DNA from 2 places in the Brucella oryzae genome. Region 2 is predicted to be linked to the other one. Evidence: predicted binding sites of a transcription regulator. Region 2 holds the regulator's gene; the other holds the start of a gene.

Region 1 (14,861 bases), on a different contig from region 2:
ATGGCGGTTGCCCCGGCGTGAAGAATGTCGAAGCCGGTGTGATCGGCGCGACCTCGCAGCAATATCCGCTGCAGATGGCGGCACTCGGCATTGAGGCGATCAAGAAGTTTGCCGATACGGGTGAAAAGCCGAAGCCGACCGAAGGCAAGGACTTTGTCGATACGGGCGTGTCGCTTGTCACCGACAAGCCGGCGGAAGGCGTTCCGTCCATCGACACGAAGACCGCACTCGACAAGTGCTGGGGCTGATCCCCTTTCCGAAACTCAGGCCCGGCATATCGGAAGATCTGCCGGGCAGGGTCTGCGAGTGAAGGCAGGAGACAGACATGAGTGAGCCACAGGCGGCTTCCGCTGCACAAAAACAGTCCATGCAGGACTATGAAAAGACGCTGTCGCAGAGCGCGGCCGATGTCGCCTCCTTCGATGCGGGCGACCAGTCGGTGCTTTATCGGATGCGCAATTTCCTGCATCACAATCCCGCCGCCGTGCCGCTGATCGTGCTCGTCCTGTCGCTGCTGGTATTTGGCGTCACGCTTGGCGGCAAGTTCTTCTCCGCCTTCGCATTGACGCTCATTCTGCAACAGGTCGCCATCACCGGCATCGTTGCGGCGGCGCAGACGCTGGTGATTCTCACCGCCGGTATCGATCTTTCGGTCGGCGCCATCATGGTGCTGTCATCGGTGGTGATGGGGCAGTTCACCTTCCGCTATGGCCTTCCCGCCGAACTTTCCATTCTCTGCGGCTTTGCGACCGGCGCGCTCTGCGGTTTCATCAATGGCTTTCTGGTGGCCTATGTCCGTCTGCCGCCCTTCATCGTGACGCTTGGCATGTGGCAGGTGATCCTTGCCACCAACTTCCTCTATTCCGCCAATGAGACGATCCGCGCGCAGGAAATCACGGCGGAAGCGCCGATCCTGCAATTCTTCGGCGAGAGCATCCGCATCGGCGGCGCGGTCTTCACCTATGGCGTCATCGCGATGGTGCTTCTGGTGCTGCTGCTCTGGTATGTGCTGAACCATACCGCCTGGGGACGGCATGTCTACGCTATTGGCGACGATCCGGAGGCGGCGCAGCTTTCCGGTGTCTCGGTCAAGCCGATCCTCATGTCGGTCTATGTGCTGGCCGGTATCATCTGCGCACTTGCGGGCTGGGCCATGATCGGTCGTCTCGGTTCCGTGTCGCCAACCGCTGGCCAGTTCGCCAATATCGAATCCATCACCGCCGTGGTGATCGGCGGCATATCGCTCTTCGGCGGGCGCGGCTCCATTCTCGGCACCATGTTCGGCGCGCTGATCGTCGGCGTGTTTTCGCTGGGCCTGCGCCTGTGGGGCACCGATCCGCAATGGACCTATCTCCTGATCGGCGTTCTCATCATTGCCGCCGTCGCCATCGACCAGTGGATCAGAAAGGCTGCCGCATGAAAACGAACACCACGCCTGTTCTTTCTGCCAAGGGGCTGGTCAAGCGCTATGGTCGCGTCACAGCTCTCGACCATGCCGATTTCGACCTCTATCCGGGCGAAATCCTCGCGGTCATCGGCGACAATGGCGCAGGCAAGTCCTCGCTCATCAAGGCGCTGTCCGGCGCGATCAAGCCCGACGAGGGGGAAATCCTGCTCGACGGCCAGCCGGTCAGCTTCCATTCGCCGATGGAAGCGCGGCAGGCGGGCATCGAGACTGTCTACCAGAACCTTGCCTTGTCGCCCGCGCTTTCCATTGCAGACAATCTGTTTCTTGGCCGTGAAATCCGCCGCAAGGGACCGCTCGGTTCGATGTTGCGCATGCTGGATCGTGGTGCGATGGAAAAGATCGCGCGCGAAAAACTGTCAGAACTAGGCTTGATGACGATCCAGAACATCGGCCAGGCGGTGGAAACCCTTTCGGGCGGTCAGCGTCAGGGCGTTGCGGTGGCGCGTGCTGCTGCCTTCGGCTCCAAGGTGGTCATCATGGACGAGCCGACTGCGGCGCTCGGCGTCAAGGAATCACGCCGCGTGCTGGAGCTCATTCAGGACGTGAAGCGGCGCGGCATGCCCATCGTCCTCATCTCGCACAACATGCCGCATGTGTTCGAGGTTGCCGACCGCATCCACATTCACCGGCTCGGACGCCGCCTGACAGTCATCGACCCGAAGGAATATTCCATGTCGGATGCCGTGGCGCTGATGACCGGCGCAATGAGGCCGAAGGAAGCGGCTTGAACAGAGCCGGTACGTCTCCGATAAATTGGCAGGACGAATCACGGAAACCGGACATGACGCCTATCGAGCGCGAAGCCCTGCCTTCGGAAATTCTTGCACGGCTGGCGCAGACCGGCGGACGCCTGATCGTGGCCATTGCCGGTCCGCCGGGCGCGGGCAAATCCACGCTGTCCGACTATCTGCTCCATGCCATCAACAAGGGCGGTGAAACACCGTCCATCGTCGTGCCCATGGACGGGTTTCATCTTGATGACGGGATTCTCGATCAGCGCGGATTGCTGAGCCGCAAGGGTTCGCCGCCCACCTTCGACTGCGCCGGATTTGCGGTGTTGCTGCAGCGTCTGAAACAGGCGGAGGGCGAAATCTTCATCCCGGTCTTCGACCGTTCGCTGGAGCTTTCCCGCGCCGCCGCATCCGTGGTTGGCCCCGAGCACCGCGTGCTTCTGGTCGAGGGCAATTATCTGCTGCTCGATCAGGAACCCTGGTCCAGGCTCGCCCCTTTTTTCGACATGACGCTCTATCTGGACGTACCGTTTGCAGAGCTGGAACGCCGCCTGACCGATCGTTGGCTCAGTTTCGGCTTCGATGCCGAAACGGCCCGAAACCGCGCTCTTTCCAACGATATTCCCAATGCCGAACTCGTGGTAGCGCAATCGCGCAAGGCGGATTTTGTCGTGAAATCGGGCGCACGATAATAGAGAATTGCGCCTTTCAAGGGTTGCGGCGATGCGCTTGCGTCTGCATGATGGCAAAAATCGCTTCATCAGTTTCCGACCGGAATAGTTCCCCATGACGACTTATGTTTTTGCGCCGCCCCCGCAGCCATTTCTGCCGGTAAAGGGAACGGACGCGCGCTTTCCCGTGCATCGCATCTATTGCGTCGGCCAGAACTATGCCGATCATGCCATCGAAATGGGCGGCGATCCGACCCGCAATCCGCCGTTTTTCTTCCAGAAGAACCCGGACAGCCTCGTGATCGAAGGCGGTGACTTTCCCTATCCGCCAAAGACCGAAGACGTACATCACGAGATCGAGCTTGTGGTGGCGCTGAAGACCGGCGGCACCGACATTACTGTCGAAAAGGCGCTGGACCATGTTTATGGCTACGCCGTCGGCATCGACATGACGCGCCGCGACCTGCAGGCCGTGGCCAAGAAGGCCGGTCGTCCGTGGGAAGTCGCAAAGGCTTTCGAGCACTCCGCGCCCTGTTCGGCCATCGTGCCGGTGTCGGACATCGGCCATCTGGAAAAGGCTGCGATTTCGCTCGCCATCAATGGCGAAACCCGCCAGTCTGGCGACCTCAACCAGATGATCTGGAAGGTCGCGGAAACCATTTCCTACCTGTCTTCGCTCTTTGAGCTGCAGCCCGGCGATCTTATCTTTACGGGTACGCCTGCGGGCGTCGGGCCGGTGACGCGCGGCGACCGCCTGGAAGGCAAGGTCGACGGTGTGGCAACTCTCACCGTAACCGTGGTCTGATTCTCTTCACGTGGAGGAGTATGAATGAGCATCTATCTTCCCGATGACGTGCACGGCGCTCTGGAGCGCTTCATCGCCGAAAAGCATCCCGGTCTTAACCAGACCGAGGCGATGACGCTGATCCTGCGCAAATGGCTGGTGCGCGAGGGTTATCTGTCGGCGGAGCCCGAACACGGCACGCCGCCGGAAGAACTGAACGCGACCAATGACGACTGAACAAGGCAGCAATTGATTATGGCCAAACAGCCGCCGGAAGGGGCGGGTCGCAAGACCGCGCTCGGGCGACGCCTTTTGATTCTGATGATTCTGGCACTCCTGCTTGTGATCGCGCTCGTCTGGATGAGCATTTATCTCTTCGATCCGAATGGCGGTCTGGACTTCGATGATCTCGGAATTTTCGCGTGTGATTTCAATGCCGTAGTTACGGTGCTGCCACGCATTCTGTGAGTGCGTTAATCTTTTTGTTACCATTTGAAATATTCATTTTGGCCAAGCCCTCACGTTTAGCGCTTCCGTTTGCCGTCTTTTGCATGGTACACGATTGTCATCGACCGAAAGAAGACTGACTGAGCCGGGCCCTCAAAGTCCGTGTAAGCCAAGAGGATCTGGATGGCATTCGAGGACATCAAGGCGGAAATTGCGCTGCTTTTCGAGCAAATGGTGAACCAGCCGCAAGACGCTCATGAAATCCGCGAAACGGTTCGCGAAAAGCTCAATGCGTTGCGGGCCAGCGGTTTGCCCCTGCCTGAAGATCTGGTCGAGCTTGAAAAACGCATCGAAAAAGATTTCGATTCCTGAGAACGGGTCCGGTCATGCGTTACGCGCTTTCTTCTTCATCCGCTGATCTGGTCCGCAAGGGCCTCATGCTTCTTGGTTGTGCCGTGGCGCTGAGCGCCTGCAACACCACCAATGACGGCAAGCCCGTGAAGACGGCGCTGATCACGCAGACCGATACATCCGGCCAGACCGCTTCCGCGACAGGCGCGGCAACCGCCGATGCAGGCGCTGTTGCCGGAACGCAAACTGTCGCAGCCGTGACCGATGCTTCCGATCCAGTCCTGCCGACCGCCGTTCCCATTCCCGGCATTCGTGGCCAGTCCGAACCGATGATGGCCTATGCCGGTGCGCAGGCTGCCGCTTCGCCGGCTTCCGTTGCCGCCAATATGGCCTTCGAGACGCCGGATCACGCGCCGGAAGGTCTCGATGCGCTGATTACCAAATATTCCGTCGCCTATGACGTGCCGGAGCGCTTGGTGCGCCGGGTCGTGCATCGCGAAAGCCGGTTCAATCCGGGTGCGCGCAATGGACCCTATTGGGGTCTGATGCAGATCAGCCATCCGACCGCGCGCGGCATGGGTTATACGGGTTCGGCCAAGGGCCTGCTCGATGCGGAAACCAATCTGAAATATGCTGTTCGCTATCTGTCCGGCGCCTATAAGGTCGCAGGCGGTGATGAAAGTCAGGCAGTCCGCTATTATGCGCGCGGCTATTATTACGATGCCAAGCGCAAGGGACTGTTGCAGGAGACCGGCCTCGACGGCAGCTGGAAGCGCAATGGCCCGACCCGTGATGCAGCCGCTTCCATCCAACCGGCATCCTTGCCGGAAGGCGGGGCAGCACCGCTTCCGGGCGTAGCACCCATTCAGGCTTCCTACACGCCAGCGCAGTAAACCTGCTTGAACGAACTGTCATCTTGACGCTGCAAAGCGATGGCAGTTTCCTGTTGAGAGCGCATCCCGAAAAGTGTGAAACGGTTTTCGGAAAAGATGCGCGTTAAAGCAAAGGACTAGAGCGCCGATCTGACCCAATCAGATCGAAACGCGCTCTGGAACCGACGACAGGGAAATTTCATGAATGTAAGACTGCCTCATCCAGTCAAATGGAAATATGACCGGGCCGAATTGTGGGCCGATGGCGTCATCCATGTGCTGGGTGTCGGGCTGGCGCTTGCCGGCGCCATTGCCATGCTGTTCTATTTTCTGCCGAACATGCCTGCGGCGACCTCGATTTCATCCGGCGTCTATCTTGCGAGCCTGCTGACGGCGCTCGGAATTTCGGCTGTCTACAATATCTGGCCGGTTTCACCGACCAAATGGTTTCTGCGCCGTTTCGACCATTCGGCGATCTATCTGTTGATTGCCGGAACCTATACGCCCTTTGCCATGCATATGGGGGATCGCGCTCTGCCGCTGCTTCTCTTCGTCTGGAGCGTGGCTTTTATCGGTATCATGCTGAAACTGTTCATGCCGGGGCGTTTCGACCGGCTGTCGATCCTGCTTTATCTGGCGCTCGGCTGGAGCGGCGTCATGGTCTATGACACCATGGTGCAGTCGCTGCCGCCAGCCGTCTTCTGGCTGATTGCAGCCGGTGGCATGGTCTATTCGCTGGGTGTGATCTTCCATGTCTGGGAGCGTCTGCGGTTTCAGAATGCCATCTGGCACGGCTTTGTCGTGGTGGGCGCAGCGCTGCATTATTGCGCGGTGTTTTTCGTTGGCGCATGGAACTGAAGCCCGCTCTATTTCGGCTCTGACGGTCTGCAAATGGCGCACTTCTGCGCTTCCGTTGCTCATGTACCTTAAAGTACACTCCGCTCCGGTTCTCGAATTGCACCATTTTCGTCGCGTCATAGCCAAAATAGCGAACGGGCTTCGGAGCGCGTGATTGCTCAATGAAAGTCTCGCGAGTTCGGCATTATTCTAACATTGCGCGGATGATGCGCCATTTGCGACGGAGCGACGAGGCGTTGGGCTTCGCGTCCGCTCATTTCGATCAGCGCTGCCGAACGGTCCTGCAGTTTTGATGCCACCAGATGCACGACCCCTTCGGGGCTGCGCTGGATGCGGCCTTCGATATGGATCAGCCGCGCGCCCATGACTTCGCGGCGAAACACCTTCATGATTTTCGGCCAGACGACAATATTGGCGATGCCGGTTTCATCCTCAATGGTGAGGAACACCACACCCTTGGCGCTGCCGGGGCGCTGGCGCACGGTGACGACGCCCGCCACTTTCATGCGGCGTCCGTCGGCGCCTTCCTGAACCGCGCGGCAGGTTGAAACGCCTTCCGCTGCAAGCCCCTCGCGCAGATATTGCAGCGGATGCCCTTTCAGCGAGAGCCGGGTCGTCTCGTAATCGGCAATCACATGCTCGGATGCGGCCATTTCAGGAAGCTTCGTGCGCGGCTCTTCCGCCAGCTCGCTGGTTGCGGCGGCGCGGAACAGCGGCAGGGTTTCGTCGTTGGGTAGACGGCGCACGGCCCAAAGTGCTGCGCGGCGGTCGATATCGAGCGAGCCGAAGGCATCGGCATCCGCCAGAAGCGTGAAGGCGCGCCGGTCGAGCCGAAGCCGCCGATGCATGTCTTCAATGGTGCGGTAAGGCTCCTGCCGATCGGCAATCAGAAGCTTTACGTCCTCCTTGGAAAAACCATCGATCTGGCGAAAGCCGAGCCGGAGCGCCAGGTGAACGTCGGGTGTTTCCTCCAGAATATTGTCCCACTGGCTGAAGTTCACATCGACGGGCAGCACCGTCACGCCATGTTCGCGGGCATCGCGCACGATCTGGGCGGGGGCGTAAAAACCCATGGGTTGGGAATTGAGAAGGGCTGCGGCGAACACTTCCGGGTGATGGCACTTGATCCAGGCGGAAATATAGACCAGATGCGCGAAGCTTGCCGCATGACTTTCAGGGAAGCCATATTCGCCGAACCCCTTGATCTGGTTGAAGCAGTTTTCGGCAAAGGTCCGGTCGTAGCCACGATTGACCATGCCGTCGATCATCTTTGTCTCCATCGTATGAATGGTGCCCATCTTGCGGAAAGTGGCCATGGCGCGGCGCAACTGGTTGGCTTCTTCGGGCGTAAATTTTGCAGCCTCCATGGCGATACGCATCGCCTGTTCCTGAAACAGCGGCACACCCTTGGTCTTGCCGAGAATTTGTAGCAACTCGTCGGGAGGGCCATGTTCCGGCGAAGGCGATGGCAAGGTGCAGGGTTCCTGTCCGTTTCGCCGCCTCAGATAAGGATGCACCATGTCACCCTGAATGGGGCCGGGACGCACGATGGCGACCTCGATGACAAGATCATAGAACTCTTGCGGACGCAGGCGTGGCAACATGTTCATCTGGGCCCGGCTTTCCACTTGAAACACGCCGAGCGAATCCCCCTTGCACAGCATGTCGTAGACGGCTTTGTCGCCCTGCTCCACGGTTGCCAGCGTCAGCTTCTCGCCACCATAAAGTTGCGGCTTGTGCTGGTGAATGAGATCAAAGGCCTTGCGGATGCAGGTGAGCATGCCGAGCGACAGCACATCGACCTTCATCAGCCCCACCTCGTCGATATCGTCCTTGTCCCATTCGATGAAGGAGCGGTCTTCCATCGCCGCCGGGCCGATGGGCACGGTTTCGTCCAGCCGGTCGCGGGTGAGCACGAAGCCGCCGACATGCTGCGACAGGTGACGCGGAAAGCCGATCAGCGTGATGGCCAGTTCCACCGCGCGCCGGATGATGGGGTTGTCGGGGTCGAGACCCGCCTGCCTGATATGCTGCTTGTCGATGCCGCCGCCCGATATGCCCCAGACCGTATTGGCAAGCGCCGCCGTCACGTCTTCGGTCAGCCCCAGCGCCTTGCCGACATCGCGGATCGCGCTGCGGGACCGATAGCTGATGACGGTCGCGACAATGGCCGCGCGATCTCTCGAATAACGGTCATAGACATATTGCATCACCTCTTCGCGCCGCTCATGCTCGAAATCGACGTCGATATCCGGCGGTTCCTGGCGCTCGGCGGAGATGAAGCGCTCGAACAGGAGGTCCACTTCCGTCGGGTTCACGCCGGTAATGCCAAGGCAGAAACAGACGACGGAATTGGCCGCCGAACCGCGCCCCTGACACAGAATTTTTTCTCGGCGGGCATAGTTCACAATGTCATAGACGGTGAGAAAATAGGGCTCGTATTCAAGCTGGGCGATCAGCGCCAGTTCCTTGTTGATGAGGCCCTGCACCTTTGGCGGGATCGTGTCCGCGCCGTAATGGCGCGCCGCGCCTTCCCAGGTGAGATCGTGCAGATGCTGCCGTGCCGTCTTGCCGGGCGGGATGGGCTCATCGGGATAGGCATATTTCAGATCATCAAGCTGGAAGGTGATGGGCGCGACGAAATCGGCGGTCGCCGCGACAGCTTCAGGATAATCGCGGAACAGCCGCAGCATTTCCTCTGGCGGTTTTAGGTGGCGCTCGGCATTCTTTTCCAGAAGCCGCCCGGCTGCGAAAACCGTGGTGTGATGGCGCGTGGCCGTCAGCACGTCCTGAAGCGCGCGGCGGTTGGGATGGTGATAGAGCACGTCATTGGTGGCGATGAGCGGCACGCCTGCCTGTGCGGCAAAACGGGCGCTGCGTTCTGCGCGGCGTCCGTCATGGCCTTGATGCGGCATGGCGAGCGCCAGCCAGACGGAGCCGGGGGCAGCTTGCGCAATCTCCGTCAGGCGTGCGGCAAAATCCGGCCTGTCTTCGTCAGGCGGAAAGACCGCGATCTGGAACTGCCGCGCGCGAAACAGGAGGTCGGCCCATTCGAGATGGCATTCGCCCTTGATGGCGGCGCGCTGCTTGCCCTCCGTCAGCAGGCGGCACAATTGCCCATAGGCAGCGCGATCACGCGGATAGACGACCATATCCGGCGTGCCGTCGGTGAAGGACAGGCGGCAGCCGATGAAAAGCCGGAAATCGCTTTTCTTGCGAATCTCCTTCCATTCCGCATGGGCGCGCACCACACCGGCCAGCGTGTTGCGGTCGGCAATGCCGATACCGGACAGGCCAAGCGCATGCGCACGCGCGACCAGCTCCTGCGGATGCGATGCACCGCAAAGGAAGGAAAAATTGCTGGCAGCAGCTATTTCAAAATAAGGAGCCATCACGCGAACAGCCCATGCAGAAACCAGCGCGGATGATTGGCGCCGTCATAAAGCCCCTCGCGAAAAATCCAGAAACGCTGGCCGGTCTCATCCTCCACCCGGTAATAATCGCGCAGTTCCGGCACGTTCTGACCGATTGCGAGCCACCATTCCGGCTCGATCCGTTCCGGCCCTTCGGCAAGGCGAACCTGATGACGCACCCGCCGCCACAGAAAAAACGAAGGCGGACTGTCGGGCACTTCCGCCACGCTTTCGATTGGTTGTGGCGGGCGAAACAGCTTGATGGGGCGCGCTGGCGGGTCGCCCGGCAGTTCCGCCTGGCTGCGATAATCGGCTTCGGTTTTTCGCCATCCATGCAAGGCAGGGACGAGGCCAAAGGCCCGTTCTGGGATATGCGTGTCGCGCGGAAAGGAGACGAGAACGCGGTCCTGTCCAAGCCGCGCCGAAAGTCGGTCGACCAGCTGGCCGAACCCTGCTTGGTCTTCCTCATACTGGTCGAGGCCCGTCTGGCGCTGGGCCACCGCCGCGCTGCGCAGCGCTGCCAGCCGGATCATATCGAAGCCGAAACCGGCATCAAGCGGGTCGGTGAGCGCATCGAGCCTTTCGCGCGCAAGACGCAGGAAAACCTTGTCGTTGCGCAAGGGCTGGCCGGTTTCGATACGGATATGGCGCACCTCGCCATCGACCCGGAAGAATGACGCCTCGATCAGAAGCGCGCCCTTGCCTTCCATTTCAAGCTGCTCAAACAGCGCCTGCGCCAGTTCCCGCAATATATGTTCCACCAGTTCCATTGCCGTCACCGGCTCTGACAGGCGGCGTTCGGCAAGGGTGAGCGGCAGGATGCGCAAGGGGGAAATCGGCGCGCGCTCACGCCGCGCCAGCCGGTCGAGCCTGGTGGCAAGATCGCTGCCGAAGCGGGCGGTGAGGGCGGAGCGCGGAAGTCCCATCACATCGCCGATCCGTTTCAATCCGGCGCGCTTGAGGCCGGTTTCGGCAGCTTGCGTCAGTTCAAGCGCAGAGAGCGGCAGGCGGGGGAGCAGCCGGTCGGCCTCTGTCCTGCTGAACAGGCCACCCTTCGTTCCGCGTGCCAGAAGCCGCGCGGCAAAACTGTTATCGGCAATCGCTGCCTGCACGTGCAGCCCGGCGCGTTCCAGACGCCGGATTGCGTCGACGCGCATGGCGGCAAGCCCGCCGAACAGATGCGCGCAGCCGGTTATGTCCAGCATCAGCCCATGCGGCAGATCGAAGGCGACAAGCGGCGTGTAGCGTTCGCACCAATGGGCAAGGCGCTTTAAAAGCGCCGCATCCTGTTCCGGCGCGGCCGCTGCCACATCAAGCCTTTCCACGCGGGCGCGCGCATCGGTTAGCACCATGCCGGGAAAAAGGCCGAGCCTTGCCGCTTCACCATCCACCGCCGTCAGGCGCAGCGCATTGGCCGTGCGCTCGATCACAACCAAAGGCAGGTGCGGTTTGCCGTCAGGCGGAACGGCGCGGCGAAGCCGATCGGTCGGCAGAAACGGAAACCAGAGGGCGAGGAACAGACGTTCTGCCGTCCCGTTCTCTTGTGCCAAATTCAAGGGTTTCATTGTTCCATTCCATGATCCATTGCCCGCATGTGCCGTGGCGATTGCGTTCAAGAACCGCCGAAAAGACAGGCTTGCCGGGTGCGTTCGCTCCGCTTGAACGGGATGGGGCGGGCGCCACCCGCCAGCGGCTGACAGCAGCGCTTTGCACAGCCGTCCGGTGGCTTCGGAGCAGGATGACGGGCAGTTGCGCGGTTTCGGTTGCAAGCAGCAGACGCCGCGAGGCGGTGAGGTCGAGGCATTTCGGCTGGCCGCTGATCGAGGCGACAATGCCGGAAACCAGATGCGAGGCCGTGCCGCCGCTTCCGGCTTCCAGCGCATCATTGGCCGCTTTCAGCACATCCTGCGCCGTGGGACAGCGCACGATCAAAAGTCGTGCGGGATCGATCCCGAAGGCGTGAAGCCCCGGCGGATAAAGCCCGCCATACTCGTTTGAGGCGGTTTCTTCCTCGATCCAGATGATCGGGCGCCGGGGGGCTGTTGCACGTTCTGCCGCGCGGGTGACAAAGGCGAGTGCAAAGCCGGTTGCGGCCATATGCGCGCCGGGGTTTTCGGCAAAAACCTCATGCAGCGCATCACCTGCAAGGCCATGCGGAAAGGCGGCATCTGCCCCGGCAAGGCCCAGCGTGAAACTGTGCGCCCGCCCGAAGCCCGCGGCCTTTTCGCCTGAAAGACTGCCTTGCGAGCTGTTTCCTTCAATGACTGTCACCATGCGCCGCAGCGCCGCGATGTCGATGCCGCTCACGTCAGAATCCCTATCAATATGTTCTCTATTTGTTCCAATATTGAATCGAGTCAGACAAGAGTCAAGCGCCGACAGAAAATTAGGGAGAAGTTTGATTTTTATCTTACTTCCAGCCTCGAAATAGCTTCCCCACTATGGGTCTAGGAAATAAAATTTATGTGATTATTGATTATTTTTGTAGGTCATTAGAACTAATCGAGAGAGGGGTGGATTTTATATGTAGGGTATATATTAGATTAAATTTATTTAAGTTGAAATTACAGGGTTTACTATGAAGAATTCGAATAAAATTAAATTATTAAATAAAAATATACTTATGGCATCGTTGTGTATTTTTCCATTTGTTGCTGGCGTCGCGCATGCGGAAGATGCTGTAACAAAGGGAGAAAACGCTTGGGCCGCTGATGGTGCTACCGCAGAAGGTGATGTTGCTGTGGCTGCAGGTCAGGGTGCGAGTGCTAAAAAACACGGCTCTATCGCAGTTGGTCAGGATGCGACAACTGATGGACAATCCGCAATAGCCATTGGCAATACCGCTTCCGCCTTGGGTACATTTTCTATTGCGACTGGTATTGACGCGAATGCCAGCCAATGGGCCGGAGTTGCGCTCGGTACTGAGGCAGAGGCAGCTGGCGGATGGGCAACGGCGATAGGTGGAAAAGCGTCCGCAGCGGGTTTTGGAAGCACTGCACTGGGTTCGAGTAGCTCTGCTCAAGAGGAGGGAACAGTTGCGATTGGTGACGCGAGCAAAGCGTCCAACCTGAACGACGTCGCATTGGGATCGAACTCGGTAACGGAACAGGCTGTAGGCTCGGCGAACACTACCATCAATGGTGAAGTGTTCAACTTTGCTGGTGCCACGCCGATTGCCACCGTGTCGATTGGGTCGGCGGGTCAGGAACGCACCATAACGAACCTTGCCGCAGGTCGTCTGGATGCGGCATCCACGGATGCGGTGAACGGGTCACAGCTTTTTGCCACCAATCAGGCTGTCAACAATCTGGCTGCAGGCGTTTCAAAACTGGCAAACGATGCGGTTAAATATGATACGAATCCAGATGGGACACGGGCGGACTCTGTAACGCTGAATGGCGGTTCTGTTTCTATGGAGGGAGGAGACTCCAACGCACCGGTTGTCTTGTCCAATGTCGCGAATGGCGTGAAGCGTAACGATGCGGTTAATGTCGGCCAGCTTCAGAATACCGCGTCTTCGACACTGGCCAAGGCGAATGTCTATTCGGATATGCAGTCCATCAAGACATTGGGTGAAGCAAACACCTATACGGACCAGCAGATGACGCGGGCCGTCGGTGAAGCCAATGCCTATACCGACACCAAGTTTGGGATGCTGAGCCAGGATATCGGTGCAGTCCGCAAGGAAGCCCGGCAGGCTGCGGCAATCGGTCTTGCTGCGGCGTCGCTGCGTTATGACGACAGGCCGGGCAAGCTCAGCGCGGCCATTGGCGGCGGCGTCTGGCGCAATGAAGGCGCCTTTGCCATGGGCCTTGGTTACACCAGCCAGGATTCCAAGTTCCGTACCAACGTCTCGATGACGACCGCAGGCGGCAATGTCGGCGGTGGCGTCGGCCTGAGCTATACTTTCAACTAAGGCCGCATGCCTATGCTTGCGACATATCGGATCGGCAGGATGTGTCTGGTATTATCCTGCCTGACTCTGGCTTTTTTGCCCGGCGGCGTTGCCGCCGGGCAAAAGGGAAAACAGAATCGCCTGCCGTTACAGCCGCCGCAGGCTTTTACGATGCCTCCCGGTTTTGCCATCAAACCCGCCGATATCGCCATTCCGGACGGCGTTCCGGTGGGGCAGTATCGCCGTATCATCCGGCCTTTTCAAAACTGGACGCAGATTTGCGACGAAAATCTGAAAATCAAAAAGCGGGTTTGCAACATCTCGCAGACGATCGTCCACGATAAGGGTGTGACGGTATGGAGCTGGTCACTGGCTGCGACTGAAGAAGGCAAGCCCTTCATGATTATCCGGGTGCCGCCCATCGTCGGTGTCGGAAAAGACATCCAGCTCGAATTTGCTGACAAGACTGCGCCCATCAAAATCCAGACCACAGGATGCGACCGGAATGTTTGTGTGTCTTATCTGCCAGTAGGGCCGCGCATGCGCGGCTATATTTCAAAAGGCAGCGCGCCAGAGATTTCCTACAGCTTCACGGATGTGCAAGGACGATCCAACCGGATTTCGCTTCGCGCACCGCTTAAGGGCCTCTCTGAGGCACTTGCGGCGATCTGAACGGGTCGATTTCGCAAGGAAAAAATTGCAAGAAAAACGCCCTCCCGGTTTTCCGGAAGGGCGTTTTTTAAATCGCAGGTTATTCGGGTTTTATTTGCGATCACGAGCGGCAAGCGTGCGCAGGCGCAGTGCATTGAGCTTGATGAAGCCCGCTGCGTCCTTCTGGTCGTAAGCACCCTGATCGTCTTCGAAGGTGACGAGCTTGTCGGAATAGAGCGACTTGTCCGATTCGCGACCGATCACCATCACATTGCCCTTGTAGAGCTTGAGCGTGACTTCGCCTTCGACATGGCGCTGGCTGTGATCAATTGCCGCCTGCAGCATTTCGCGTTCCGGCGAGAACCAGAAGCCGTAATAGATCAGTTCCGCATAACGCGGCATCAACTCGTCTTTCAGGTGCGCCGCGCCGCGGTCGAGCGTGATCGATTCGATGGCGCGGTGCGCTGCCAGCAGGATCGTGCCGCCCGGCGTTTCGTAGACGCCGCGCGACTTCATGCCGACGAAGCGGTTTTCCACGAGGTCGAGACGGCCAATGCCGTTGTCGCGGCCATAATCGTTGAGCTTGGCAAGAAGCGTCGCAGGCGACAGGCGCTCCCCATTGATGGAAACGGCATCGCCCTTTTCAAAACCGATCTTGATGATCGTTGCCTTGTCGGGCGCGGTTTCCGGCGAAATGGTGCGCATATGCACATATTCCGG
Region 2 (14,861 bases):
TTTCATCCAGATCAAGAGGACGGGCAGCGAAGATGAACTTCGACCCGTCGGCCAGTTCCACCAAGGTTTTGGCACGATCCTTTAGGCCCGGCATAGCGGCGAGCAATTGTGCTCTTCGCTTTTCATCCAACGCGTCGGCAATTTCTTTACCACCTTCGATTTCCGGCAGAACAGCGATTAGCGCATCATAAAGCGCCTTGTTGTCGCTGGCGCGCATATAGAGGCCATTGATTGCCTCAAGCTTCTGAAAATCGAAGCGAGCCGCACCCTTGTTGATATCCTTCACGTCGAACCATTCGATCATCTGTTCGGTCGACATGATTTCGTCGTCGCCATGGCTCCAGCCGAGGCGTACGAGATAGTTACGCAGGGCTGCAGGCAAATAGCCCATCGCACGGTAGGCATCCACACCCAAGGCGCCATGACGCTTGGAGAGTTTTGCACCGTCCGCACCATGAATAAGAGGGATATGCGACATTTGAGGAATGTCCCAACCCATCGCATTGTAGATGACGGTCTGTCGCGCCGCATTTGTCAAATGGTCGTCGCCGCGAATGATATGTGTCACACCCATATCGTGATCGTCGACAACGACTGCATGCATGTAAGTCGGCGTGCCATCGGATCGCAGAATGATGAAATCATCGAGATCCTTGTTCGGGAAACGTACGTCGCCCTGCACTGCGTCCTGCACGAGGGTTTCGCCTTCCTGCGGGGCCTTGATCCGGATTACCGGCTTTACACCAGCTGGCGCTTCAGACGGATCGCGATCACGCCAGCGACCATCATAGCGCGGTGGACGGCCTTCAGCGCGTGCTTTCTCACGCATTTCTTCCAGCTCTGCTGGCGTAGCATAACAATAATATGCCTTGCCAAGAGCGACGAGTTCTTCCGCCACTTCGCGATGGCGAGGTGCGCGTTCGAACTGCGAGATGGCATCGCCATCCCAATCCAAGCCCAGCCAAGTCAAGCCATCGAGAATGGCAGCCGTCGCAGCGTCTGTGGAACGTTCCCGGTCGGTGTCTTCGATGCGCAGCAGCATCTTGCCACCATTGTGCTTGGCATAAAGCCAGTTGAACAAGGCAGTACGCGCACCACCAATGTGCAGATACCCCGTGGGAGAGGGGGCAAAACGGGTAACAACCGGTTTCGACATGATAGCTCCACTATGTCGTGCGCCTTTTTTAGAGCAGCGGCGAATGCCGGAGACACAGGCGCGAACTTGAATTCCAATGCCTGCGCGAGAATGCCCGGCAGGTAATCGGGGTTCGTGATGAGAACCCTCTCGATTTCGGCTGCGGTTCATGTAGCATAGGCAGCATCATGCGCAAGGGTTTCGCATCTCTTTCGCACCGATGTGCCGTTGTTCTTTCGGGGTATTTCGACGGTCTGGGCTAACTTTTGCGGTCAGGCGGGGGCATGACAGGCATCAGGGAAGCGAGTGATGTAAACGAACGGGCGCTTGTGAAGAACATGCCCGATGGTTTCGTGCGCACCCTGTTGCCCGAAGTGTGGCCCTCCAATGAAACAGGGCCTTCGGCACATTCGGCGCCTGTCCAGCCTCCCGCACCCAAACTGCGTGAACGTCTCCTGTCCGTCCCCCTCATTGCTCGGGAACAGATCAGGACAGCAATCGAAACTGAAGCCGGACGCGGCGCCTTCTTTCTTTTGCTGCCGGTTTTTGCCGGCATTGGCGCGATCATCTATTTTACGCTTTCGTTCGAGCCAGCATGGACACCGCTTCTGTCCATGCTCGGAATTGCTATTCTCTTGCGAGTTGCGACGCGCAGGCATTATGTCGCCGCGCAGTGCATGGCGTTCGCTATTGCGTTGTCGGCCGGTCTTGTAGTCGGCAAATGGGAGACAGAGCGGCGTGCGACGCCGATGCTGGGCTCCGATGTCGCAACACGTATAACGGGCCGGGTGGTTGCGCTTGAATATCAGGATAATGGAAGCTGGCGGATAACGCTCGATGTCCTCCAGACCGAGCGCCCGAAGCTTCGCTTTCCGCCAAAACGCGTTCGTATCAATGCAAGGGATATTCCGGCCTCGACGTCGATCGGCAGCGGGCTTACAGGTTTCGTGCGATTGCGTATTCCGTCGGGTCCGGTTCGCCCCGGCAACTATGATTTTTCGTTTCACGCCTATTTCAATGGTATCGGGGCCAATGGCTTTTTTCTCGGAACACCCAAAGTGGCGGCGGTTTCTCTGCCAGACGAACTGACTGCGGAAATTTCTCAGTGGATCGCCATGTTGCGTGTTCGGGTTTCCGAACGGATTGAAGAGGTTATCGGCGGAGAGGATGGAAGCGTGGCTTCGGCGCTTGTGGCGGGCACGCGTGCGGGGATCAGCGAAAAGACCAATGACGATCTGCGCAAAGCAGGCCTTGCACATATTCTGTCGATCTCCGGTTTGCATATGGCGCTCGCTGCCGGTGTTGTCATGCTGACGCTGCGGTCTCTCTTTGCGCTGTTTCCGGCTTTCAGTGTGCGGCATCCCGTGAAAAAATATGCAGCCTTTCTCTCCCTTTTGAGCTGCACCTTTTATCTTGCCATGTCGGGCGCCGATGTTGCGGCGCAACGAAGCTATGTGATGATTGCAGTCATGCTCGGAGCCTTGCTGGTTGATCGTGCTGCGATAAGCATGCGCAATCTCGCCATCGCAGCCCTTGCCATGATTGCCATTTCACCGCATGAGATATTAGGGCCGAGTTTTCAGATGTCTTTTTCTGCTACGGCCGCCCTGATCGCGGGATATGCGTGGTGGAGCGAGCGTAATGCAAGAAAATATGTCGGCAAGGAAAGGCGTGGAAAGCCCACTCATAGTTTCGGGGGAAAAATCCTGAAGCCGGTCACTGCGGCGGCGGGTACTTCGCTCGTCGCGGGATTGGCGAGCGGAATTTTTGCCGCTTATCATTTCAATAATACTGCGCCGCTGGGCTTGGTGGGGAACGTTCTCGCTGAGCCTGCAATCGCACTTCTCGTGATGCCATTTGCTGTTTTCGGTCTTGTCCTGATGCCGTTGCAACTGGATTGGGTACCATTGCAGATCATGGGATGGGGTATTTTCGCCGTCAGACATATTGCCGCCTTTGTTGCGGCGTGGTCACCTGACGGCAATCCGGGTGCAATGCCTGCACTCACTCTCGTTTTGTGGACTATTGCGCTTGTTCTGGCGGTTGTTCTGTCGACCAGATTGAAGGCGCTGGCACTCCCCTTCATTGTACTTGGTTTTGCTGCTTTCGTCAGGGAGCCTTTTCCGGACATTGTGGTATCAGAAGATGCCAAGCTGGTGGGAGTCCGACTGACTGATGGGAGATTTGCAGTTAATCGGAGCCGTCCGTCGCAATTTACAGTCGACAATTGGAAAACCGCATATCTGGTCGAAGAATTCATCGCACCGCCATCGGGCAAAAACAGAAAACGAACCGATGTGGACGGATTCGAATGCGAAGATGGATTATGTACGATCAGTTTGCGCGATGGTCGCACATTGGTCTACACAGCAGATGTTGCAATGCAAGAAATCGCCTGTAATATCGGCGATGTGGTCATTCTGGCTGTTCCCGGTAAAGAAGCTTCGTGTGGACGCTCCACGACTCTGAGCATCAGTAAACGCGATCTGGCGTTAAAGGGATCTGTAGAGATAAGACTCGGGAAAGCACCGGAGCAAAACCGAGCTCCTGAGGCTTTATCCATAGTTTCTCCTGAAGCGACGGAAGTCGATGTAACACAGCCAATATTTGATCTGCAACGCGACAGCCGAATAACATTTGCAATCAATACGCCGAGCCGTCCCTGGCATATGCATCGCATCCATTCGCGTCCGGCACGTGGTTTGGCCGAGCGCGAATACAAACCAAAACCCCGCCCGCCCAAAAATGCAGTGAATTGTTCATCCGGCGCAGACCGTAACGCAAATCTCTGCGAATGATAATAGAGCGCTTCCAGTTAAAAGAACCATGCCTTCGCTCAATCTTTTTGCTTTGCATTTTCCTGCGCAAAGCCGTTTTTCACTTTGCTGGAAACACCCTAATAGCGGCGGATCAGGCCAACAAGCTTGCCTTGAACCCGCACTCGGTCGGGGCCAAAGATTCGTGTCTCATAGGCGGGGTTGGCTGCTTCGAGTGCGATGGAAGCACCTTTGCGACGAAAGCGCTTCAATGTCGCTTCTTCGTCATCGACGAGAGCGACCACAATTTCACCGGGATTTGCGGATTCGCCACGCTTGATAATGACCGTATCTCCGTCAAAAATTCCAGCATCGATCATTGAATCGCCTCTAACCTCAAGAGCGTAATGCTCACCCGCGCCAATCATTTCTGGCGGAAGGCTCAGGGAATGCGTCTGATTCTGGATGGCTGAAATAGGCACACCAGCAGCGATTCGCCCCATGACTGGCACAGAGACTGTTGCGGATGTGTCGTCATTGGTCGCAACAGAGGTAGGGCGTGACGGTGAAGGCGGCGGTGGTGCTTTGCCCAGGCTGCCTTCGATAACACTGGGAGCGAACTTCTTTTGTGCGTTGAGTCCCGGAGCAATAGAATCCGGCAGACGCAGGACCTCAAGTGCACGTGCCCGGTTTGGCAGCCGACGGATGAAGCCACGCTCCTCCAGAGCGGTGATCAGACGATGGATACCCGATTTCGAAGCCAGATCGAGCGCTTCCTTCATTTCATCGAACGACGGTGGAATGCCCGTTTCTTTTAGACGTTCATGAATGAACAGCAGAAGCTCGTGCTGTTTACGGGTTAACATGCGCGACACCCTCCCGGCCAAGAATTGAGAAAAACAAAACCAGAACGAACACTATATGTTCCAGTCTTGTTCTGCAATGGTTTTAAAAGCATTAACGCTCAAGACGAGATTGAACGGATTGTTTCAGGACGGGCGCATCATCTATGCGCTACTTCAGATACTGATCCGAATAACATATATTCTATCGTGAGTTAGATCAGTTTTCTCATGCTTTAGTGATGGCAGATAACATGCTGAATCTAGAGCATAAGGACACGACAATCATCGCCGAGAGCGGCTGCGGGAGCGTTCTCGTCTCTGATGAGAAGCGCTTTTGAGCCGACGAGTGCCGAAAGCATAGACGAATCCTGAACTGGAAATGGCTTCGCTATCAGTGTTCCGTCCGGAGTTGATTCGACCGTGGCTCGGATATAATCGCGGCGGTAGTCATTCGCAGGCAGGACAGTGCCCAGTTTTGCAGGCCGGATATCGGCGTCGAAGTTAGTTCCGGCAAGCTTGGCGACAAGCGGTCGAAGAAAGACGAGGCTGCAGACGAGGCTGGAAACAGGGTTGCCGGGCAAGCCTATGATATGCACGATTTTGCCGTTCACGCTGATGTGTCCATACATCAGGGGCTTACCCGGCCTCATGGCGATCTTCCAGAAATCGAGATTAACGCCCAATTTTTGAAGCGCGCCGTGCACAAAATCTCGGTCACCGACCGACGCGCCGCCAATCGTAACCAGAATGTCGATGCCGCTTTGCAGGCTATCTGCTATTGCCTGTTCAATCTTGGCAGGATCATCTGGAATGATTCCTTTGTCTTCCGGGCTGCCGCCAGCCCGCCTGATAATTTCAGCGATTCCGACGCTGTTCGATGCAACAATCTGGTCCATTCCGGGTGTTTCACCCGGCGCGACGAGCTCATCACCGGTCGCAACGATTGCCGCCTTTGGTTTTTGAAATACATCGATTCTCGCATTGCCGCTTGCAGCGGCTAACGATAGGGCGGCGGCGTCCAGCTCTCGTCCGCTCGAAATGACGACGTTACCGGGCGAAAAGTCGAGGCCCGCGCGACGTATATGCCGTCCTGGCTCTATTCCTTCATGAACGGTGAGCCGGTCATCCGAACGCTCGGTGTGTTCTTGAATGACAATTGTGTCTGTGCCTTTGGGCAGTGGCGCGCCGGTAAAAATGCGGACCGCCTGTCCGATCCCCAATTCGCCTTCGAATCGATTGCCTGCTGCCGATTCGCCGATGATGTCGAACTCAACAGGATAAGCGATGTTCTCCGGGGCGATCAGGGCATAGCCATCCATTGCCGAGCCGTCGAAAGGCGGCTGTAGAAAATGTGCCAACACAGGTGTTGCAACCACGCGCCCACCTGCATCCGACAAAGCGATTTGCTCTTTACCGTGCGGTTCCGCAGACTTCAGGATGCGGGCCAGTGCTTCATCGACCGGGAGAAGGGACATGGTGTTTCCTCTCGAACTGAATTGTGGACCCGTTTAGAGCATAAAGCCTGTCTGGAAGAATTGATCCAGAACAAGGTTCAGCGATTATGCCGTCCAATCACCGGATTTGCCGCCGCTTTTTTCGGTAACGCGGATGCCGTCGATCTCCATATGTTTGTCGATGGCTTTGGCCATGTCATAAATGGTAAGACATGTGACGGAAACGGCGGTGAGGGCTTCCATTTCCACGCCAGTGCGCCCTTTGAGCTTGGCGAGTGCGCGAACGCGCAGACCGGGCAGTGCCTGATCCGGTTCGATTTCGACAGAGATTTTGGTCAGCATAAGCGGATGGCAGAGGGGAATCAGGTCAGCAGTCTTTTTTGCCGCCATGATGCCTGCCAGACGCGCGGCGCCAATGACGTCACCCTTCGCGGCATTGCCTTCCAGAATGAGCGCCAGCGTTTCCGGCTTCATTCTGACCGATCCTTCGGCTACGGCTTGGCGTTCAGTTTCATCCTTCGCCCCAACATCCACCATATTGGCAGCACCGGTCTGGTCGATATGGGTGAGCTTGGACGTCATCGATCAGGCCCTGCCGGTCAGGAGTTCACGGGTAGCCGCCGCAACATCAGCCTGGCGCATCAGGCTCTCGCCGATGAGGAAGGTCCCGATTCCGGATTTTTCCAAACGCAGGCAATCTTCGTGTGTGAATATGCCGCTTTCACCAACCAGAACACGATCGGAAGGTGCCATTTTCGACAGACGTTCCGAAACGGCGAGATCAACCTCGAATGTGCGCAAATTGCGGTTATTGACGCCGAGTAGGCGGGATGAAAGCTTCAGCGCACGTTCCATCTCGGTTTCGTCGTGCACTTCGATGAGTGCGTCCATGCCAAGCTCGAATGCAGTTTCTTCCAACGCCTTTGCCAGATCGTCATCGACGCTTGCAAGAATGATCAGAATGCAGTCAGCACCCCAGCTACGGGCTTCATGAACCTGATATGTATCGAACAGAAAATCCTTGCGCAGGGCCGGGAGATTGCAAGCGTTACGAGCTGCTGTCAGAAACTCCGGTGCTCCCTGAAAGGATGGCGTATCCGTCAGCACGGAGAGACATGCAGCACCGCCAGCCGCATAGGCTTTTGCGAGTGCTGGCGGATCGAAGTCCGGGCGGATAAGGCCCTTTGATGGGCTTGCCTTCTTGATCTCGGCGATCAGCGCGAATTCATTGGCAGCGCGTTTTGCCTCCAATGCTTTTAGAAAACCGCGCGGCGCTTCCTGATCCTGTGCACGTGCCTTCAAATCGGCGACGGTGCACTCGGTCTTGGCCGCGGCGATTTCTTCGCGCTTGTAAGCCTCGATCTTACGCAGAATGTCGGTGGACATGACTTAATCCTTTCCGTCAGGCCGCTTTGTCGTTCGAAACAGCAATCACTTTCTGCAAGACAGCAAGCGCTGCACCGCTGTCGATGGAGTGCGCCGCGAGTGCGATGCCTTCTTTCAGATCCTTCGCTTTGCCCGCAATGACGAGTGCCGCGCCCGAATTGAGCAGGACGATGTCTCGATAGGCATTTTTATCGCCTTCAAGTACACCCAGAAGAGCTTTTGCGTTCAGCGAAGCTTCGCCACCCTTCAGTTCTGCCGGATCGCAACGACGGAGTCCAACTTCTTCCGGCGTGATTTCAAAGGTACGGATTTGACCATTTTCCAGAGCGGCAACTTGTGTCGTGCCCGCGGTGGTCATTTCGTCAAGCCCGTCGCCATAAACAACCCAAGCTGCTTCGGAGCCTAGTTCCTTGAGCACTTCAGCCAACGGTACGAGCCATTGCGGTGCAAATACGCCAACAAGCTGACGCTTGACACTGGCCGGATTGGAAAGAGGGCCGAGGAGATTGAAAATGGTACGTGTTCCAAGTTCGACGCGGGAAGGTCCAACATGGCGCATGGCGGAATGGTGCATCGGTGCAAACATAAAGCCGAGGCCGGCTTCGGTGATGCTGCGGCCGATGATATTCGCGTCCGCCTCGATATTGATGCCGAGCGCGGCCAGCGCATCGGCGGCACCCGAACGAGAGGAGAGGGCGCGGTTGCCGTGCTTGGCAACGGGGACACCGGCACCGGCGACAACAAACGCTGAGCAGCTTGAGACATTGTAGGAGCCGGATTGGTCTCCGCCGGTTCCAACGATATCGATTGCGTTGGCGGGTGCCGAAACTGCCAGCATTCGTGAACGCATGGACGCAACAGCACCGGCAATTTCCGATACGGTTTCCCCCCGCACGCGCAATGCCATCAACAATCCACCGATCTGCGATGGGGTTGCCTGTCCCGACATCATGATATCGAACGCGGCCCTGGAGTCCTGGAGCGAAAGCGGCTCGCCTGATGCGGCTTTCGCGATATAGGGTTTTAGATCAGCCATTTTGGATGTCCACCGTCCTTAAAACGCCAAAGCGTTGTTGATGACGGTCTGATTTATCTTCACCGGGTACTGCTTCTGCAATTCGCCGACGAGCTGTTCGAGAACATCATCCGAGAGCGAAGTCGCCAGATACTTTTGCTGCTGTTCCGGAATAGCTTCCGGTCCGGCTCCTGCGGGTTCGGTTACTTCAACAACCTTGAACAGAATCTGGGCATCGTCCGAAGGCGCAGCCGCGCTACCGGTGAACCCATTCGGCCCCCGGAAAATCTGCGCTGCGGCAGCCGTTCCGATATCGGCATCATTGGTGGTACGGACAACGCCTCGCTTGGTCTGCTTCTCTACGCCCAGTTCGGAAGCGATCGTGTCGAGTGTCGCACCGCCGTCGAGGCGCTTCTTGAGTTCTTCCACACGCTGGTTGAGACGCTTGACGGCCTCTTCAGCCTTCCATGCGGCTACAACCTTGTCCTTGACTTCATCAAGCGTACGGTCGCGTGCCGGGGTGATGCCATCAACCTGATACCAGAGATAGCCGATATTGCCCATGGTAAGGGCGTCGTTATCAAATCCCTGATCCGCCTGGAAGGCAGCGGACAGCAGTGCTTCGGAATTGGGTAACTGAACGGGATTGCCGGAAGGATCGTTGCCCTCCACATCAACGGCTTCCACCGTGACCGACTTGAGGCTCAGCTTCTTTGCTACATCGGCCATGGAAGCACCGTCAGAGCGTTCCTGCTCATAAGAGTCATGAATGCCGCTGATATTGCTTGCTGCGATATTGTTAGCAAGCGTGGTGCGAATTTCCCCTTCAACTTCGGCAAGCGGCTTCACGTGTGCCGGCTCAATCTGCGTCACGCGCAGGATAACGGGGCCAAAGCTGCCCTTGACGACCGGGCTCACGCCATTTTCCGACAGTGCAAAAGCTGCATCGGCAACGGCCTGATCGGGAATAGCCGACTTCTCGAATGTGCCGAGTTTGAGATCGTCTTCCGTTTTGCCCTGTTCCTTGCCGATATCGACAAAGCTTGTTCCTGCGGCGATTTTCTTCTGGGCAGCTTCAGCCGCAGCGTCGTCGGCAAAGCTCAATTGTTCGATGGTGCGCTTTTCGACCGTGCTGAAGCGGTCCTTGTTCTTTTCATAATATTCGTTGATTTCATCCTGCGTGACGGCAGACGGATCGGCAATATCCGCCGGTTCCAGCTTCACGTAGCTTATCTTCCGGTATTCCGGCGCCTTGTACTCGTCCTTGTGCGCGTCAAAATAGGTCTTGAGCGCATCGTCGGACGGGGCGGGGATAGAATCGGCTTTTTCAGCCTGAATAGTCACATAATCAACGCTGCGGGTTTCGCCCTGATAAAGGGCCAGCGCCTTCAATGCCGCATTCGGGAGCTTGATGCCATCGGTTGCCGCTTCCACGATTTGCTGGCGGCGGGCGACTTTCGCCCGATTATCGAGATAATCCTGTGCGCGGATGCCCGACTGGCGAAGCACTGCATCGAACTGCGCGCGATTGAAGTTGCCGCTTGCATCGTGGAAGGCGGGATCTTCACCGGTCAGCCGGGCAATTCCGTCCTTGGAAAGACCAAGCTGCATATTCCGCGCAGCTTCATCCAGGACCACTCCGGCGGCGAGCTGGGCGAGCACCTGGTTTTCGACGCCGAGCGCCTGGGCCTGTTCACGCGTCAGACGCTGGCGAAACTGCTGTGACAGACGCATCATCTGTTGCTCGTAGGCGAAACGATAATCGGTGGCGCTTACTTCGGAACCGCCAGCCGTCAAGGCCGCGTTGCCTGACAAGCCACCGCGAAAGACATCGGAGATGCCCCAGATCGCAAAGCTCAGTACAAGCAGGCCAAGCAGAAGTTTGGCGACCCAGGATTGAGCGGCGGAGCGCAGGCTGTCGAGCATTGGAAACCCTTCAAGAATAAATCGAAGCTCGGCTTATATAGATAGAGCCAGTCACGGGATAACCTCAAGCCATCCCTATATGCAAGGTCTCATTGCATGTAGGCACTCAAGAACATTTGCATTGCGGCACGAATACGCTTAGTCAGTGGCAAATTTTGGCGCTGGTCCGATCTTGCGAGGTGGCCGCGTCTGCTGTTTTGAACAGGTGAGGAGAATGAAATGACTCCGGGAATCCGTCCGCTGGTTGCTGGCAACTGGAAGATGAATGGTACAGGAGAATCCCTGACCGAATTGCGTGCGATTGCTGCTGGTCTAAGCTCTGATCTTGGTCGCAAGCTCGATGCAGTTATCTGTGTGCCGGCGACACTTCTTTCTCGTGCAGCGGAAACACTTGAAGGCGAAACCGTTGGTCTTGGCGGACAGGACGCTCACCATAAAGTGTCCGGCGCGCATACGGGCGATATTTCTGCGGCGATGCTCAAAGAGGCAGGCGCCACACATGTCATCATCGGCCATTCCGAGCGTCGGACTGACCATAATGAAAGCAATGATGCCATTCGTGCCAAGACCGAAGCCGCATGGGCTGCCGGACTGACCTCTATCGTTTGCGTTGGCGAAACCGCCGATGAACGCAAGGCAGAGCGCACGCTGGACGTGATCGGCACGCAGCTTGCCGGTTCCTTGCCGGATGGTGTCGATGCTGAGAATACGATCATCGCCTACGAGCCGGTTTGGGCAATCGGCACGGGGCTGACGCCGACTGTGCAGGATGTACGCGCCGCGCATGCCTTCATGCGCGAGCAGCTGACCGAACGTTTCGGTTCAAAGGGCGCGCATCTTCGCCTGCTTTACGGCGGCTCGGTCAAGCCTTCGAATGCGATGGAATTGCTCGGTGTTGCCGATGTCGATGGCGCGCTTGTCGGCGGTGCGAGCTTGAAGGCAACCGACTTTCTCGCCATATGCGAAACCTATCGTAATTTGTAACCGGCACATCGCGTCTGTCTATCTTGGTCTCGGGGCTTGGATTATCGGACAATAGCGTGTAAAGAGCCGCTCTAGTTTTAGGGATATAAAGACCGTAACCCATGCAGACCGTAATCATTGTCATTCACTTGTTGATCGTGCTGGCGCTTGTCGGCGTTGTGCTTATCCAGCGTTCGGAAGGCGGCGGCCTTGGCATTGGCGGTGGTTCGGGGTTCATGACGGCTCGCGGCGCGGCGAACGCGCTCACCCGCACGACAGCCATTCTTGCGATCGGTTTTTTCGCGACCTCGCTTATTCTCGGTATCATGGCGCGCTACAGCGAAAAGCCAACCGACATTCTCAATCGTATTCCGGCGGCAACCGGTAGCCAGACTGCTCCGGCGGGCGGCAATGGCGGCGGTATTCTTAACCAGCTGGGTGGTGAGTCCTCGCGTCCTGACGCTAATAAGACAGCACCGGCAGCTCCGGGCAGCGCTACAGCACCGGCAACGCAGCCCGATGCTACTCAACCGCAGGCTCCGGTCGTTCCGGAAACGCCGGCCAATCCGGTCCCAAGCTCTCAGTAAAAAAAGTGAGCTAAATGAGCACAATGCGAAGCCGGCCCTAGAGGCCGGTTTTCTTTTTGTTAACCGTAGAGTCGCAAAGTGTTGCAACCAGGCAATACGCTGCTGCGAATCGTATTGCAGAATGATGGCAGCGAATTGAGAACCTGATGGCTTTGCAGTAAGGAGAGCGAAAGTCTGATCGCACCACTGCGATAGGTGTTTCTCCCTTGTGCTTGAATTTTCGGGAACCGACCATGTTTTCACGCCGTATTCTGATGGCAGGTATTGCTAGTCTCTGCATTGGAGCAACCGCTCCGGCATTTGCAGCCTCGCCGGTAAGCGCTGAAGCGCAGCTCAATGAGGCCGCCGCATCCGTTCAGCAGGTTGCACTTTCAAGCGACGCCAAGGCTAATCCTGAAAAGCCGAAGAAGAAAAAGGCTTCCAATAGCAGCAATGCGGTTAAGGCTAACAAATACAATATTGATCCGAAATATCGTGCTCAGGAAGTCGCATTCAGCGGTTACAAGCCTGGGACCATTGTGATCGATCCTAAAAACTATTTCCTTTACCTAGTCGAGACGTCAACGACTGCGCGCCGTTATGGTATCGCAGTCGGCAAGGTTGGTCTGGAATTCAAGGGTAAAGCTACAGTGAACGCAAAGCGTGAGTGGCCGCGCTGGATCCCAACGAAGGAAATGATAGAACGAAATCCAGCCCATTATGCGCGATTCAAGAACGGCATGGATGGCGGCCCGGGTAACCCGCTTGGTTCGCGCGCCATGTATCTCTTCCAGGGCAACAAGGACACCTATATCCGCATTCACGGAACGGTACAGCCATGGACCATCGGCAGCTCGGCTTCGAACGGCTGCTTCCGTATGACGAATGACGATGTGTTGGATCTTTATGATCGGGTCGGTCTGGGCACCGAAGTGGTTGTTCTCTGATCTGTAAATGACTATGTGAATATGGCCGGGCTTGCGGGCTCGGCCTTTTCTTTTGTGTTTGTCACTATTCTTGCAGGTGGAAGCTGTGGATTTCGAGCTTCGACATGGCTTTATGTGAATAGGGTCGCTAGAGAGTACAGACCTATTCGCTCCGGTGTTTCTGGCACCGGTTTTTCTTTGTGCAACGACGATTACCGCCTGTCTTCGGTGAAAAACACAGCCGGGGTGCATTTTTTTGTGGCGGAATCAATCAAGAAAGTCTAACGAGATAAGCCCATGGCGCGATATGTATTCATCACTGGCGGCGTGGTTTCTTCCCTTGGAAAAGGCATAGCTGCTGCAGCACTGGCTGCACTCCTTCAGGCACGTGGTTACCGCGTGCGTATCCGTAAACTCGACCCTTATCTGAATGTCGATCCCGGCACGATGTCGCCTTACCAGCATGGTGAGGTGTTCGTCACTGACGATGGTGCCGAAACCGATCTTGATCTGGGTCATTACGAGCGGTTCACCGGTCGCCCTGCCAACCAGCAGGACAACATCACCACCGGTCGCATCTACCGTAACATCATCGAAAAGGAACGCCGCGGCGATTATCTCGGTGCGACGGTTCAGGTCATTCCGCATGTGACCGACGAGATCAAGAACTTCGTCCTCGAAGGTAACGAAGATTATGATTTCGTTCTCTGTGAAATTGGCGGCACGGTTGGCGACATCGAAGCTATGCCGTTCCTCGAAGCCATCCGTCAGCTTGGCAACGAATTGCCACGCGGAACGGCAGTTTATATCCATCTGACCTTGATGCCTTATATTCCGGCAGCTGGCGAATTGAAGACCAAGCCGACCCAGCATTCGGTCAAGGAACTGCGCTCTATCGGTATTGCTCCAGATATCCTTCTGGTTCGCGCCGATCGCGAGATCCCTGAATCAGAACGCCGCAAGCTGTCGTTGTTCTGTAATGTCCGTGAAAGCGCGGTCATTCAGGCGCTCGACGTGGCTACGATCTATGATGTGCCGATCGCCTATCACAAGGAAGGCCTTGATTCGGAAGTCCTGTCGGCGTTCGGCATCGACCCGGCTCCAAAGCCGCGTATGGATCGCTGGGAGGAGGTTTCCAGCCGTCTCCACAATCCGGAAGGTGAAGTGACCATTGCCATCGTCGGCAAGTATACCGGTCTCAAGGATGCCTATAAGTCGCTGATCGAGGCGCTTTATCATGGTGGTCTTGCCAACAAGGTGAAAGTCAACCTCGACTGGATCGAGGCGGAAGTTTTCGAAAGTGAAGATCCGGCTCCATATCTGGAAAAGGTTCATGGCATTCTGGTGCCGGGCGGCTTCGGCGAGCGCGGCGCAGAGGGCAAGATTCTTGCAGCGAAGTTCGCTCGCGAACGCAAGGTTCCTTACTTCGGTATCTGCTTCGGTATGCAAATGGCCTGCATTGAAGCAGCACGCAATCTTGTCGGCATAGAAAATGCATCATCGACCGAGTTCGGCCCGACCAAGGAACCCGTTGTCGGTCTGATGACCGAATGGCTCAAGGGCAATATGCTCGAGAAGCGTGCTTCGGCGGGCGATCTTGGTGGTACGATGCGTCTTGGCGCGTATGAAGCAGCATTGACGCCAGGTTCGAAAATTGCGGAGATCTACGGATCGACGGATATTTCAGAACGTCATCGTCATCGCTACGAAGTCAATATCGACTACAAGGATCGCCTTGAAACAGCTGGATTGAGCTTTGCAGGCATGTCACCGGATGGTGTTCTTCCGGAGACAGTTGAGTATTCTGACCACCCTTGGTTTATCGGCGTGCAATACCATCCAGAACTGAAGTCCCGTCCATTTGAACCGCATCCGCTATTCGCTTCCTT

What was found. The regulator LexA, encoded in region 2, represses DNA repair genes until DNA is damaged. The targets are predictions, from matches to a motif close to TGTTCNNNNTGTGTTCNG.
Positions count from the first base shown of each region.
Region 1: JNC70_RS02970 (ImuA family protein) is a predicted target of LexA. The motif match lies at 11,922-11,939, and genes of this name have one in related genera.

Region 1 is NZ_JBHEEO010000002.1:234,672-249,532, reverse strand. It holds gene JNC70_RS03030 (sugar ABC transporter substrate-binding protein) at 1-248, shown strand, start outside; gene JNC70_RS03025 (ABC transporter permease) at 326-1,420, shown strand; gene JNC70_RS03020 (ATP-binding cassette domain-containing protein) at 1,417-2,196, shown strand; gene JNC70_RS03015 (nucleoside/nucleotide kinase family protein) at 2,250-2,891, shown strand; gene JNC70_RS03010 (fumarylacetoacetate hydrolase family protein) at 2,986-3,675, shown strand; gene JNC70_RS03005 (hypothetical protein) at 3,700-3,891, shown strand; gene JNC70_RS03000 (hypothetical protein) at 3,910-4,122, shown strand; gene JNC70_RS02995 (hypothetical protein) at 4,285-4,473, shown strand; gene JNC70_RS02990 (lytic transglycosylase domain-containing protein) at 4,488-5,345, shown strand; gene trhA (PAQR family membrane homeostasis protein TrhA) at 5,526-6,182, shown strand; gene JNC70_RS02980 (error-prone DNA polymerase) at 6,341-9,574, opposite strand; gene JNC70_RS02975 (Y-family DNA polymerase) at 9,574-11,025, opposite strand; gene JNC70_RS02970 (ImuA family protein) at 11,051-11,902, opposite strand; partial or broken gene JNC70_RS22845 (hypothetical protein) at 12,174-12,467, shown strand; partial or broken gene JNC70_RS02965 (YadA-like family protein) at 12,570-13,511, shown strand; gene JNC70_RS02960 (invasion associated locus B family protein) at 13,551-14,162, shown strand; gene JNC70_RS02955 (argininosuccinate synthase) at 14,253-14,861, opposite strand, start outside.
Region 2 is NZ_JBHEEO010000008.1:148,161-163,021, reverse strand. It holds gene gltX (glutamate--tRNA ligase) at 1-1,156, opposite strand, end outside; gene JNC70_RS11075 (ComEC/Rec2 family competence protein) at 1,420-3,933, shown strand; gene lexA (transcriptional repressor LexA) at 4,032-4,757, opposite strand; gene JNC70_RS11065 (molybdopterin molybdotransferase MoeA) at 4,997-6,211, opposite strand; gene moaC (cyclic pyranopterin monophosphate synthase MoaC) at 6,296-6,772, opposite strand; gene trpC (indole-3-glycerol phosphate synthase TrpC) at 6,776-7,576, opposite strand; gene trpD (anthranilate phosphoribosyltransferase) at 7,593-8,612, opposite strand; gene JNC70_RS11045 (peptidyl-prolyl cis-trans isomerase) at 8,631-10,517, opposite strand; gene tpiA (triose-phosphate isomerase) at 10,737-11,501, shown strand; gene secG (preprotein translocase subunit SecG) at 11,603-12,067, shown strand; gene JNC70_RS11030 (L,D-transpeptidase) at 12,301-12,993, shown strand; gene pyrG (CTP synthase) at 13,270-14,861, shown strand, end outside.